DNA from 4 places in the Streptacidiphilus sp. MAP12-20 genome. Region 4 is predicted to be linked to each of the others. Evidence: riboswitches for the same ligand, from Rfam matches in the RefSeq annotation. Region 4 holds a riboswitch; each other region holds the start of a gene.
What was found. Region 4 has a riboswitch for cyclic di-AMP ahead of ABIA32_RS32465 (NlpC/P60 family protein). Riboswitches for the same ligand answer to the same signal wherever they lie in the genome.
Positions count from the first base shown of each region.

Region 1: it holds a riboswitch for cyclic di-AMP, as region 4 does, so the genes downstream of both, ABIA32_RS13140 (NlpC/P60 family protein) here and ABIA32_RS32465 (NlpC/P60 family protein) in region 4, are expected to answer to the same signal.
Region 2: it holds a riboswitch for cyclic di-AMP, as region 4 does, so the genes downstream of both, ABIA32_RS25155 (transglycosylase family protein) here and ABIA32_RS32465 (NlpC/P60 family protein) in region 4, are expected to answer to the same signal.
Region 3: it holds a riboswitch for cyclic di-AMP, as region 4 does, so the genes downstream of both, ABIA32_RS25675 (transglycosylase family protein) here and ABIA32_RS32465 (NlpC/P60 family protein) in region 4, are expected to answer to the same signal.

Region 1 covers NZ_JBGCCK010000008.1:152,236-155,435, forward strand. The annotation lists gene ABIA32_RS13130 (NYN domain-containing protein) at 1-407, shown strand, start outside; gene ABIA32_RS13135 (NlpC/P60 family protein) at 556-1,593, shown strand; cyclic di-AMP (ydaO/yuaA leader) riboswitch at 1,894-2,051, shown strand; gene ABIA32_RS13140 (NlpC/P60 family protein) at 2,062-3,108, shown strand.
Region 2 covers NZ_JBGCCK010000020.1:95,177-98,376, forward strand. The annotation lists gene eno (phosphopyruvate hydratase) at 1-807, opposite strand, end outside; gene ABIA32_RS25155 (transglycosylase family protein) at 980-1,666, opposite strand; cyclic di-AMP (ydaO/yuaA leader) riboswitch at 1,670-1,825, opposite strand; gene ABIA32_RS25160 (winged helix-turn-helix domain-containing protein) at 2,081-2,983, opposite strand; gene ABIA32_RS25165 (hypothetical protein) at 3,108-3,200, shown strand, end outside.
Region 3 covers NZ_JBGCCK010000021.1:59,503-62,702, forward strand. The annotation lists gene ABIA32_RS25670 (GNAT family N-acetyltransferase) at 1-171, shown strand, start outside; gene ABIA32_RS25675 (transglycosylase family protein) at 237-1,472, opposite strand; cyclic di-AMP (ydaO/yuaA leader) riboswitch at 1,479-1,633, opposite strand; gene ABIA32_RS25680 (D-alanyl-D-alanine carboxypeptidase family protein) at 1,889-3,200, opposite strand, start outside.
Region 4 covers NZ_JBGCCK010000039.1:16,121-19,320, reverse strand. The annotation lists gene ABIA32_RS32470 (protein phosphatase 2C domain-containing protein) at 32-781, shown strand; gene ABIA32_RS32465 (NlpC/P60 family protein) at 983-2,023, opposite strand; cyclic di-AMP (ydaO/yuaA leader) riboswitch at 2,034-2,183, opposite strand; gene ABIA32_RS32460 (isoprenylcysteine carboxylmethyltransferase family protein) at 2,434-3,045, shown strand; gene ABIA32_RS32455 (SDR family oxidoreductase) at 3,084-3,200, opposite strand, start outside.

The sequences.
Region 1 (3,200 bases), on a different contig from region 4:
TGCTGGAGCAGTTGCTGCAGCTGCCGCAGGTGCACCTGGTGGTCGACGGCTACAACGTGACCAAGACCGGCTGGCCGGACATGCCGCTGGACCGGCAGCGGCAGCAACTCCTGCGTGGTCTGGGTCTGCTGGCGGTGCAGACCGGCGCCGAGGTGACCTGTGTGTTCGACGGGCAGGATCTGGACGGGCCGATCCCGATGGCGCCGCCGCCGCGCGGGGTCCGGGTGCTGTTCAGCCGGACCGGCGAGACGGCCGACGAGCTGATCCGCCGACTCGTGCGCGCCGAGCCGGAGGGCCGGCCGGTCGTGGTGGTCTCCACGGACCGCGAAGTCGCCGATGGAGTACGCAAATCGGGCGCAAGGCCCGTTCCGTCCACGATGCTTCTGCGGCGCCTGATCCGATCCTGAGCTGCGATCTTGAGGCTTTGTTAAGAGAGAGGGCTGCCGGGGGAGACAACAGGCCCCGTGGCTCACTATCCTCAGCTCTCAACGTCCGTACTCGTGTTCTCTCTTCGTGCATGCGGGCGTTTCCGCGTGTGAAGGGATTGCATTCGTCGTGGCTTCTCACCGCCGTCTTCGCCAGGCCAGCCGTGCCCGCGTCTCCGTGCTGACCGCAGCTGCGGCGACCGTCGTGGCCCTCTCGGCCCAGACCGCCGCCCAGGCGGCCCCGGCGATCTCGACAAAGGACGCGCAGGCGCAGGTCGACGCGGACCAGAAGGCCGCCTCCGGCATCACCGAGAAGTACAACAACGCGCACACCCAGCAGCAGGCGCTGCAGGCGCGGGTGGCGATCCTTCAGGACGAGATCGCCCGGCAGCAGGCGCAGGTCAACAACGAGCTGGCCAACCTCGGCCAGATCGCCAACGCCCAGTACGCCACGGGCGCGGTCGACCCGACGGTGCAGCTGATGCTCTCCAGCGACCCGAGCACCTTCCTGCAGAAGGCCGGGGCCGAGAGCGAGCTCACCGCCAGCCAGACCGGTTCGCTGGAGCAGCTGGTCGCCCAGCAGGCCACGCTCAACCGGGAGAAGGCCCAGGCCGCCGCCGAGCTCGCGCAGGAGCAGACGCTGCTTCAGCAGATGAGCACGCAGAAGACGCAGGCGCTGGCCAAGCTCAAGCACGCGCAGTCGGTCCTCGACGCGCTCACCCCGACCCAGCGCGCGGCCGTCACCGGTGGTGGCGGCTACGGCTCGACCCCCTCCGGCGGCAGCTACAGCGGACACATCGACCTCAGTGGCATATCCGCGGCCGCGCGTACGGCGATGGAGGCGGCGATGAGCCGCATAGGCAGGACGCCCTACCTGTGGGGCGGCTCCACCCCGGCAGGCATGGACTGCTCGGGCATGGTGATGTGGGCCTACGCCCAGGCGGGCGTCTCGCTGCCGCACTCCTCCTACGCGGATGAGTCGGTGGGCAGTTACGTGCCGAGCCTGGCGGACGCGAAGCCCGGTGACATCATCGTGATGGAGAGCGGCGCGCACGTCGGCCTCTACGCCGGCAACGGGATGCTGCTCAACGCCCCGCAGTACGGCTACGACGTCACGGTGCAGCCGATGTCCTACTTCGGCGGCATTGTGGCGATCCGTCGGATCTGACACGCCGACGGCTCTGTGAGTCAGCTCACACGCAAGTGACTCCTGGTGCGCGAATGACCGATTTGACCACCATGTCGTCGGCGTCCGGTCATGTTGTGACTACAGAGCGTCCATGAGCTGACGAGTCGTCGAAAGTGATGAGAGTTTTTACTGACAAGGATTTGAACCGATCACGGTTGGGTTACTAGGGTCATGGCCTGAACCACCGTGCGGTCGTTCGCCCAACCCGGGCGGCAGCGGAGGTTACCGTCGAGTTCGACGAAGCGGCAGGGCCGACCACGGAGACGTGCGGAGCCCGTACTGGGGAAGCCGTCGAGTCGGAGCCGGGGAACCAATTCCCCCGGGGTGAATCGACGCCAGGACGGCCCGGTGCGATCCCGGGTCCGTGAGGCGTCGTAGGGCCGACTTCCTGGCCCGAACCCGTCAGCTCACCCGGTAGGCGGACGTAGGAAGAAGGAGCTCGCCTTCGTGGCGTCCCATCGTCGTCCCAAGTCCCCCAGTCGTGCGCGCATATCCGTGCTGACGGCCGCCGCCGCCACCGCTGTCGCGGTGTCCGCGCAGAGCGCGCAGGCCGCGCCGAAGCCGACCACGGACCAGCTCAGGGCTCAGCTCCAGCAGCTGAACACCGAGTCCGACCAGGCGATCCAGAAGTACGACGCGGCCCAGGCCCAGCTGAAGACCCAGCAGGCCGCGGTCAACACGCTGCAGGACCAGATCGCGCGCTCCCAGGCGGCCGTGAACACCAAGATGGACGCCCTGGGCCAGGTCGCGAACGCCCAGTACGCCAACGGCTCCGTCGACCCGACCGTGCAGTTGCTTCTCTCGTCGACGCCGGACCAGTACCTGAACCAGGCGTCCTCGCTCGGTCAGATCACGGACAACCAGGCGACCGAGATCAAGGCGCTCCAGAGCGAGCAGCACACGCTCGACTCGGAGAAGGCCACGGCGGAGCAGACGCTCCAGCAGATCGAGGCCACCAACAAGCAGCTGGCCGCCAACAAGGCCGAGGTCCAGAAGAAGATCGCTGCGGCGCAGTCGCTGCTCGACTCGATGACCGCCGCCCAGAAGGCCGCTCTCGCCGCCGCCGGCAACCAGGGCAGCACCGCCGCCAGCCGCGGCACGGGCTCGACCGGTCGGCCCAACCTCGGCAGCGCCAAGGCGGGCAACAGCGTCGAGGCCGCCGCCTTCGCCGCCGCGCAGACGCGTCTCGGCGACAACTACGTCTGGGGCGCCACCGGCCCGAACGAGTTCGACTGTTCCGGTCTCATGGAGTGGGCCTACGCCCAGGCCGGCGTCTCCATCGGCCGCAGCACCTACGACCAGATCAACTCCGGCACCCCGGTGGCCTCCGAGGCCGACCTGCAGGTGGGCGACCTGGTCTTCTTCAACGGCAACTCGCACGTCGGCATGTACGCCGGCAACGGCATGGTGCTGCACGCACCGCACACCGGAACCGTCGTCAAGTTCGAGCAGATGAGCTGGATCGGCTCCGTCTACGCGATGCGCCACATCTGAGCACGCGCTCTTCCGCGAGAGCCCGCCGTCGACCTGTCGACGGCGGGCTCTCGTGTTGCTGCTCCGTTCCTGGTCCAGCCGTTCACTCGGAC
Region 2 (3,200 bases), on a different contig from region 4:
GTAGGCGCTCATCTCGGCGGCGGTGCGGGACTTGCCCTCGAACTGGTAGGCGCCGTCCTTGAAGAACTCGGAGGCGGCGACGTCCAGGGCGAGCGCGATGTCGCGGCCGGGGGTGTAGCCGGCGCCCTTGATCGCCTCGACGATCAGGTCCAGCGCCTCGCGGTTGGAGTCGAGGTTCGGCGCGAAGCCGCCCTCGTCGCCCAGACCGGTGGAGAGGCCGCGGGCCTTCAGCACGCCCTTGAGCTGGTGGTAGACCTCGACGCCCCAGCGCAGCGCCTCGGAGAAGGACTCCGCGCCGATCGGCGCGATCATGAACTCCTGGATGTCCACGTTGGAGTCCGCGTGCGAACCGCCGTTGAGGATGTTCATCATCGGGACCGGCAGCACGTGGGCGTTGGGGCCGCCCAGGTAACGGAAGAGCGGGAGGTCGCTGGCCTCGGACGCGGCGTGCGCGACAGCGAGCGAGACGCCGAGGATCGCGTTGGCGCCCAGCGAGGACTTGTCGGCGGTGGCGTCCAGGTCGAGCATCGCCTGGTCGATCAGCCGCTGCTCGGTGGCGTCGTAGCCGACGAGCTCCGGGCCGATCTGCTCGATGACGGCGAGAACGGCCTTCTCCACGCCCTTGCCGCCGTAACGGGACTTGTCACCGTCACGCAGCTCCAGGGCCTCGAAGGCGCCGGTGGAGGCGCCGGACGGCACGGCAGCGCGGCCGGTGCTGCCGTCGTCAAGGCCGACCTCGACCTCGACGGTGGGGTTGCCTCGTGAGTCGAGGATCTCCCGGGCTACGACGACGTCGATCGACGGCACAACTGTCTCCTCAGGGGGATGCGGGTTGTTACGCACAGAGCGTAGCCCGTGTCGGGGCCCGGACCACTCAGGACCTTTGCCCTGTCTTGACTGACGGACTTCTGGCGAAAACGGCAGGAAGCCCCTACCGACGGGTAGGGGCTTCTCGCTCATGGCCGTTCGAACTTCGCGACTACTTCACGACGAGCTTCTCACCGACGTAGATCAGATTCGGGTTACCCCCAATGGTGGAGCGGTTCTCCGCGTACAGCTTGTGCCAGCCGCCCGCCACGTCGTGGCTCGCGGCGATGCCGGAGAGGGTGTCGCCCGCCTTGACGGTGTAGTTGCCGGTCGTGGACGGACCGCGCTGCGCCGGAGCGCTCTGGTGCTGCGGCGCGGCGTGCTTGGGCGCCTTCTGCTTCGGCGCGGCCTGCCGGGTGTGCGACGTGCCGGAGGAGCCGGACTTGGTGGAAGTGTCCACGGAGGCGGGCGCACCGCCGGCGCTCAGACCGGCTTGCGCCCCGCAGACCGGCCACGCGCCGGGGCCTTGACCGGCCAGCACCTTCTCGGCGATCGAGATCTGCTGACCCTTGCTCGCCTGGTCGGCGGTCGAGGCGTACGCGCCGCCGCCGTAGGCACGCCAGGTGCCGGCGGAGAACTGCAGCCCGCCGTAATAGCCGTTGCCGGTGTTGATCGACCAGTCCCCGCCACTCTCGCACTGGGCGACCTTGTCCCAGGTGGAGACGGACGCGGCGCTCGCGCTGCTCGCTCCGACGAACGGCAGGGCGACGGCCGCGCCGGCGACGCCGGTGGTGGCGACGAGCGCCTTGGCCTTGTTGACACGGATACGACGATGACGACCGGTACCGGAAAGGAGCATGAAGGATTCCCTCTGCGACGCCTGCGAGGTGAGCTGTCGGGTTCGGGCCGTAGAGGCTGGCCCGGACGCTCACGCGTCTTCACCCCAAGCCGTCCGCGCATCCGCGTGAACGGCGACTTCCTGGGTCCCCCGCTCCTGTCCGTTCGTCAACTCGTCGTCGCCGCCTCGCGGTGGACAGGACTCGGCGTCCCGCGAGGCGGTGTCCGCTTACGCGAACTGCCTGGAGGCTAGGCAGATCGTCAGATGATTCACAAACCCCGACACGCGGCACGACACCCGCCCGAGGCGCGTCTGCATCGGGCCTGACCTGGCCTTCTTCGAGGGCGGCAGACACCGTCCAGCTACTGATGTGACGTCCGTTACCTGCGCGTTATCCGACGGCCGCGCCCCGACCCGTGCGACACTGACCGACCGTCAAACGCCCTGGGCCCGATCCAGAGTGACGCCGACGGCGTAAGGGCTCGCTTTGGTCCACCAGGATTCGAAGAATTCGCCGGCCGCGTCGACGTAGGCCGAGTCCACGTGGTTCGCCAGGGCGTGGCGGCGGCGGACGAACAGACGGCTGCTCAGTCCGGCCAGGTCGTCCAGGATCTCCCGGTGGCCGCCGACGTCGACCGACCTCTCGATCAGCTGGTACCGGCCCTCCAGCACCTCGTCCTCGTTGAGCACGTAGAGCTTGGACATCGGGGGGAAGGGGATGGTCCTCACTTCGATCCCGGGCTCGGCGGTGACCAGTTGGTAGGTCTGCAGCGAGTAGGCCGCCGTGCGGAGCGAGGTCACCTGGTCATGCGCGACACGGCGGAGCCGTTCGAGCGGACGCAGGTCGTCCGGGTCGCCGAGTACCCGTGGGAAGGTCGGCAGTGCTGTGAAGTCGCAAAAGAGCAAACGGATCCGGAACTCGGTCAACACCGGCTCGCGACGCGCCCGCAGGCCGATCAACTGACGCTGGAGCGCCGTCACGAAGGACTCGGCGGTCACGCAGAGCACGTCGACGTGGAGCCGGCCGGTGCGCAGCGCCCCGCCGAGGTGGCGGTCGAGTATGTCCACCGCGCCCTCCGCCCATGGCTCGGCTGCCGCACCCCCGTCCGGGCCGAAGTCTGCCGGCCGGGAGCGGACGCCGGTCAGCACGGCGCGCTTGCCCGGGCGGGTCAGGAGAAGGCCGTCCCGTGCCAGCGCGGTGAGCGCCTTGTGCACCGTGACCCGGGAGACGTCCAACTGGACGGCCAGCGCCTCCGCTGAGGGGAGCGACTCGCCCGGCTGCCACTCGCCTGCGGCGATCCGCTGCGCGAGTCGCTCCCGTACACCTTTCGAGGCCATCGCAAACCCCCTCGTCTGCAGCCTACGCCCCTTGCGGGAACCGGAACCTGTCTAGTCGTCAGATTTACAGGTTACCCATCCCGCTGTCCTGGAAATCATCCTGACAACATAAGGAGGTGGACAGTTGGACCTCAGGGAGAAGCTGTTCGACTGGCTGTTAAGTCTGCTCTTCCAGAACACCGGCGTCGAGACGTCGCTGATCCTCGTCGGGCTGGTC
Region 3 (3,200 bases), on a different contig from region 4:
GTCGGCCCCGCCTATGAGGGTCTGGGCATCGGCGGGCTGCTGGCGCGCGCCGCGATCGAGGACGGGATCGGCCGGGGCATCAAGGTCAAGGCGACCTGCCCGTTCATCAAGGCCTGGCTGACACGACACCCGGAGTACCAGGACAAGTTGTCCGGTACCCCGGGTGTGTGAGGGGGAGAGAACCCGTTCGTAAAGCGGTCGATCAGCGGCCGATCAGCGGTCGACCGGGGTGATCATCAGGCGACGCGACCCGCGAAGTCCGGGGTGTAGTTGCTGATGGTCTCCCACTTGACGCCGGAGCTCGGGTTGGCGGCCTCGACGAACTTGCCCGCGCCGACGTAGATCGCGACGTGGTAAGTGCCGGCGGCGGTGCCGTCGTTGGACCAGAACAGCAGGTCGCCCGGCTGCAGCTGGTCGAGCGAGACGCGGGTGGTGGCCGCGGCCTGCTCCTCGCTGGTGCGCGGGAGCGAGACGCCGGCCTGCTGGTAGGCGGCCTGGACCAGACCGGAGCAGTCCCACGTGTTCGGGCCGGTACCGCCGTAGACGTAGGAGTCGCCGACGTGCGACTCCGCGAAGGAGATCGCGGCGCCGATGCCGGAGCTGCTGGCGCTGGACGTCGTCGACGAGGCGTTGGTCGCCGTGGTGGCGGTGCTCGACGAGCCGTTGGACGCCGAGCTGTCGGACGACGAGGACTGGGTCGCCGTGTCCGAGGAGCTGGAGGAGGTGGACGCCGAGGAGGCGCTGCCGCCGAGGACCAGGTGCTGGCCCGGGTAGATCCAGTCGGGACCCGAGGTCAGGGTCGACTTGTTCAGCTGGTACAGACGCTGCCAGCCACCGGAGACCTTCTCCTTCTGCGCGATGGTGGACAGCCAGTCGCCGGCCTGCACGGTGTAGCTGCCGGAGGTGGCGGCCGGGGTGCTGGTGGTCGGCGTGCTGGTGCTCGCGGCCGAGGAGCTGCCGGAGTCCGAGCTCTCGCTGTCGCTGCTGGAGGAGCCGCTCGTCGAGGAAGACGCGCTCGAGGAAGACGCGCTGCTCGAAGAGCTGCTGGACGAGCCGGAGGTGTTCAGCTGCGGCGAGCCGCCGCCCTGGCTCAGACCGGCCTGCGGGCCGCAGACGGGCCAGGCGCTCGGGCCCTGGCTGGCCAGGACCTTCTCGGCGGTGGCGATCTGCTGGTCCTTGGTGGCCAGGTCGGCGCGGGAGGCGTACTGCTGGCCGCCGTAGGCGTCCCAGGTGGACTGGTCGAACTGGAGGCCGCCGTAGTAGCCGTTGCCGGTGTTGATCGACCAGTTGCCGGTGCTCTCGCACTGGGCGACGGCGTCCCAGGTGGAGACGGTGGCGGCGTGTGCGCCGGTCGCGGTGACCAGCGGGAGGGCCATGCCGGCGCCGGTCAGACCGACGGTGGCGAGCAGGCGCTTCGAGGTGCGGCGGGCGATTTTGGGCGCGCGGTGGCGACCAGTGCCGTTGGACAGCATGAAGTGGGGTCCTCTCCCACGCCTGCGAGGTGAGCTGTCGGGTTCGGGCTGGAGTTGCCCGGCCGTGCTGTGTCACGGCTTCACCCCAAGCCGCGAGCGCTGAGCTCGCGGCGACTTACCTGGGTCCCCCGCTCCTGCCGTGAATGCGTCGGGTGACGTCTGACATGACCGGCGGCAGGACTCGGCGTTCCGGAGATGTCAGTTCCGCTTAAGTGCGGATGACGGCGACCGTAGGCAGGTCCGGCCTGAAACCTCAAGCCGCCAAGACGCCGATGAGACGTCTGTCACGTAGTCACTTCATGATTCACAGCTAGGCGGAGGCGAAATGCCCGAATTAGCACCCTGCTTTGAAGGCATTCAGTTGATATGTCCGTTTGACTACGCTTCGGCCACCGTCATCATGCTCACACTCGCACTCACCCCAGCCGGGTGAGCTTCTCGCCGAACCCGGGCGCGTTCAGGTTCGACTGCAGCGCCACCGGAATCGTCTGCGCGCTCGCTCCGCTGCCGACGACGAGGTCGGCGACGATCGTCCCGGCCGCCGCGCTGTGCGGGAGGCTCGCGCCCGCCTGCGGCTTCAGCGAGACGTCGACCGAGAGCCCGCTCCAGCCGGCGACGGAGACGTCCTGGGTCGCCACGACGGGCGTCCTGCCGCCGAGCCCGTCGTCCACGTAACCGACGACGTCGCCCTTCTTGGCGAGCACGTGCGACTGCAGCGCACCCTCGGCGCTGACGATCAACTTCTTGCTCTTCTCCAGCACCTGCGGCAGCCAGCCGCCGCCGTTCCCACCGACGGCAGGCTGGCTCAGCACGACGCCGTAGAGGGTCTCGGTGGTGTCGCCGACCTTCTGCTGCGCCGCCCACATCAGGTTGCCGAGCGCGGCACTGCTGGTGCCGGTCTTGACGCCGATGACGCCGTTCTTCAGCAGAAGAGCGTTGTTGTTCTGGGTCAGGCCGTTCTCCGGCGGCGTGAAGGACGCGGTGCCGACGATCTCCCGGAAGACCGGGTCGGCCATGGCCGCCTTGGCCAGCCTGAGCTGGTCGTTGGCAGTGCTCTTGGTGGTGCCGTTCAGACCGCTGGGGTCCGTGTACGTGGTCTTGCTCATGCCGAGCTCGGCGGCCGTGGCCTGCATCTTCTGAACGAAGGCGTCCTGGCTGCCCGCGTCCCAGCGGCCCAGCAGACGAGCAATGTTGTTGGCCGAGGGGATCAGCAGCATCTGCAGCGCCTGATACTCGGTCAGCTTCTCGCCCGCCGAGACCTTCATCACCGACTCGCCGCCGGCGGTGCCGGTGGTGTAGTCGTTCACCGCCTGCTGGTCGACGGTCAGGGTCGGGCCCTGCTCGCCCTTCTTGAGCGGCTTGTCGCGGAGTACGAGATAGGCCGTCATGACCTTGGTGACACTCGCGAGCGGCACCGGGTTGTCGCTGCCGCTGTGGCCCATCACCCCGAGTCCGGGAACCTCGACGGCGGCCTGGCCCTTGACCGGCCAGTCGAGCCCCGGCGCCCCGCCGTCGAAGGCGAAGCTCGACGCGGCGGTCATCGTGAGCTTGGGCGCCGGCAGCGGGCGCAGCAGCTGCACCGCGCCGAGGACCACCACGAGCACGAGCAGCAGCGTGCCCCAGAGGCGGACGCGGCGCAGCGCGATCCGGGCCGGGGTCATCGGCCGGGAGCTGAGACCGGCCAGGATGTCCATGGCCTCGACGGTCGTCTCCGGCGAGTCCGCGACG
Region 4 (3,200 bases):
CACCCCGACAAGGAAGGCCCGAGGACCCACCGTGGAGATCAGCTACGTCTGCGAGCCGAGCCCGGACGCCGCCGCCAACGAGGACTTCGTGCTGGCCGGGCCGGGATTCGCCGCCGTCCTCGACGGCGCGACGCCCAGCGGCCTGCCGACCGGCTGCGTCCACGACGTGCCGTGGTTCGTCGCCCGTCTCGGCGCGCAACTCGCGCAGTTCCTGCTGACGCATCCGGGCGAGCCGCTCCCGGAGATCCTGCGGCAGGCCATCCTGCGCACGCGGGATCTGCACCCCGAATGCGACCTGGAGAACCGCGACAGCCCGTCCGCGACGGTCGCCCTGTTCCGCGCGGACGCCGTCGCGGACCGGCTGGACTGCCTGGTCCTGGCGGACTCCCCCATCGTCGTGCGCAGCGCCGACGGCCGGGTGGAACTGATCGAGGACAACAGGATCGACCGCCTGCCCGCCTACGACCGCGAGTCGGTGAGCGCGCTTCGCAACGCCCCCGGCGGGTTCTGGGTCGCCTCCACCCGCCCGGAGGCGGCGGAGCAGGCCGTGACCGCCTCCTTCCCGCTGGCCACCGTCCGGGAGGTGGCGGCGATGACGGACGGCGTCAGCCGTCTGGTCGAACGCTACGGCTGGACCTGGACCGAACTCCTCGACGCCCTCACCACCGACGGACCCGCCCACGCGCTCGCCGCCGTCCGCAAGGCCGAACTCGCGATGCCGGACGGCTCGTTCCGCGGCAAACGCCACGACGACGCGACGGTCCTCCTCGCCCGGCGCTGAACCCGTGCGGGCCTCAGGTGGAGGCAACTCCAGGGGCGCGAGGCTCTGCTCGATGAACTGCCTGCGCGACAAGCCACCCACCCACCCACCAACGTGGCAGGCCGAACGAGCAGGGCCATCCGCACACGGTGGTTTCTCGCGCACGCAGTCAATCGAGCAGAGCCTCGCGCCCCTGGACGTGCAACTACAGCGCGTGCACCGCTAGATGTGCCGCATCGCGTAGATCGAACCGATCTGCGCCATCGGCTCGTAGCGCACGTACGCGCCGGTGTGCGGGGCGTGCAGGATGATGCCGTTGCCCGCGTACATGCCGACGTGCTCGCCGCCGTTGAAGAAGACCAGGTCGCCCACCTGGAGGTTCGCCGTGGAGGTCACCGGCGTGCCGTAGTTGACCTGGTCCCAGGTGGTGCGGCCGAGCTGGTAGCCGGCCTGGGCGTAGGACCACATCATCAGGCCGGAGCAGTCGAACTCGTGCGGGCCGGTCGCGCCCCTCAGGTACGGGTCGCCGATCCGGGACTGCGCGGCACGGAACGCGGCTGCCTCGATCGAGTCGCCCGGCTGGGCGTTGCCGAGGTTCGCCGTCGACCCGTAGCCGTGGCCGCCGCTGATCCCGCCACCGCCGCCCGTCACCGCGGAGAGCTGCCGCGCGGTCAGCGAGTTGAGCAGTTGTTGGGTCTTCTTGACCTTCTCGTCCGCGGCGGCCTTCGCGGCGGCGGCCTCGCGGGTGGTGGCGTCCAGTGCCTGGAGGGCCGCCTCCGCCTGGGCCTTCTCCTTGGAGAGTGTCTGCTCCTCGGACCGCAGGGCGTCGAGCTGCGCGAGCTGGCTGCCCGTCACCTGGTCCATCGCGGACGCCTTGTCCAGGTACTGGCCGGGGTCGGCGGTGAGCATCAGCTGCACCGTCGGGTCGACGGAGCCGTTCTCGTACTGCGACTGCGCGATCGAGCTGACCGACGCGATGAGCTCGTTCACCTTCGCCTGGTGCCGGGAAATCTGGTCCTGCAGCAGCGCGGCCTTCTGCTCCAGCCCCTGCGCCCGCTCCTGCACCTGGTCGTAGGCCTGGACCGCCTTGTCGGCCTGGTTGTTGAGCTGGTCCAGCTGGGCCTTCAACTGCCCCGTCGTCGGGGTGGGCGCGGCGCTGGAGGACTGCGTGGTGAGGGCGACCCCGGTCGCGGCGACAGCGGTGATCATGGATATCCGGGCGCGGTTGCGGCTCGGCGCGGCGGGACGGCGGTGGGACGCCACTCGGGCGGACTCCTTCTTCCTACGTCCGCCTACCGGGTGAGCTGACGGGTTCGGGCCGGAAGTTGGCCCTACGACATCTCACGGCCCCACTTCGACCGACCTGATGCCGATTCACCCCGAGGAAAATGGTTCCCCGGCTCCGATTCAGCGGCCCGGCCGGGGTCGGCCCTGCCGCCTCGTCAGACTCGGCGGTTCCGTCGCGGTCGCCCGGCCTTCGGGCGATCGACGTCGCAACGGTTCGGCCCCGACCCTAGTTGTCCGATCGTGACCATAGCAATATCTGATGGGTCAGATCCTGACCGAATTCCTACCGGACCACGCCAATCGGACACCCTCTCCACCCAGCCGTCCACCGCGCCGTCCACCCCAGGGTGGTGGACCGAGGAAGCGCGCTCAGCGAGCCTGGGGGCATGAGCGCGATGGAGACAGCGGTGCGTGACGTGGTGGCGGGTTGCCTGGCGGTGTTCGCGGTGACGTGGCTCGTGGGCGCGCTGTACTTCGGGGCGCGAAAGTCGGGCGGGCTGCGCCGTTGGCTGGCGGGCGTGCGCGGGTCGCTGCCCGCGCGGCTGGGCCTGATCGCGGGGGTGGGCGTGGTCCTCGCGCTGAGCGGCGGCGGGCGGGGGCCGTTCTGGCGGCATCTGGAGTACTGGCAGCCGCTGCTCGCCGTGGTCGGCGTCGTGGTCGTCGTGGCGTCGACGGCTCTGCTGGTCTGGGCGAGGTGGGTGCTCGGCACCATGTGGGCGAGCGTGCCGCTGGTGCAGGAGCGGCACGAACTGCGGACCAACGGCCCCTATGGCTATGTCCGGCATCCCATCTACACGGGCTTCCTCGGCGTCGTGCTCGGCGGCATGCTCGCCGACGGCTTCGGCGTCTGGGTGCTGATCGCCGCCGTCAGCGTGCCGTGGCTGCTGCACCGGGTGCGCGTCGAGGACCGGCTGATGGCGGCGGAGTTCGGCGAGCAGTACGCCGCCTACCGCCGCCGGGTTCCGGCGCTGCTGCCGTTCACCTCGCGGCGGCGGTAGCGCCCGGCCGCCCCGGGAACGGACGGACGGACGCCCCGTCAGTCCAGCTTCTTCAGCCCCTCCGCCGTGGGCTGGTAGGCGCCGGCCTCAAGGGCGGGGTCGGTGGCCAGGGTCGCGATGGCGGCGCCGATCGCAGCCGGCGAGAGGACCGGGCC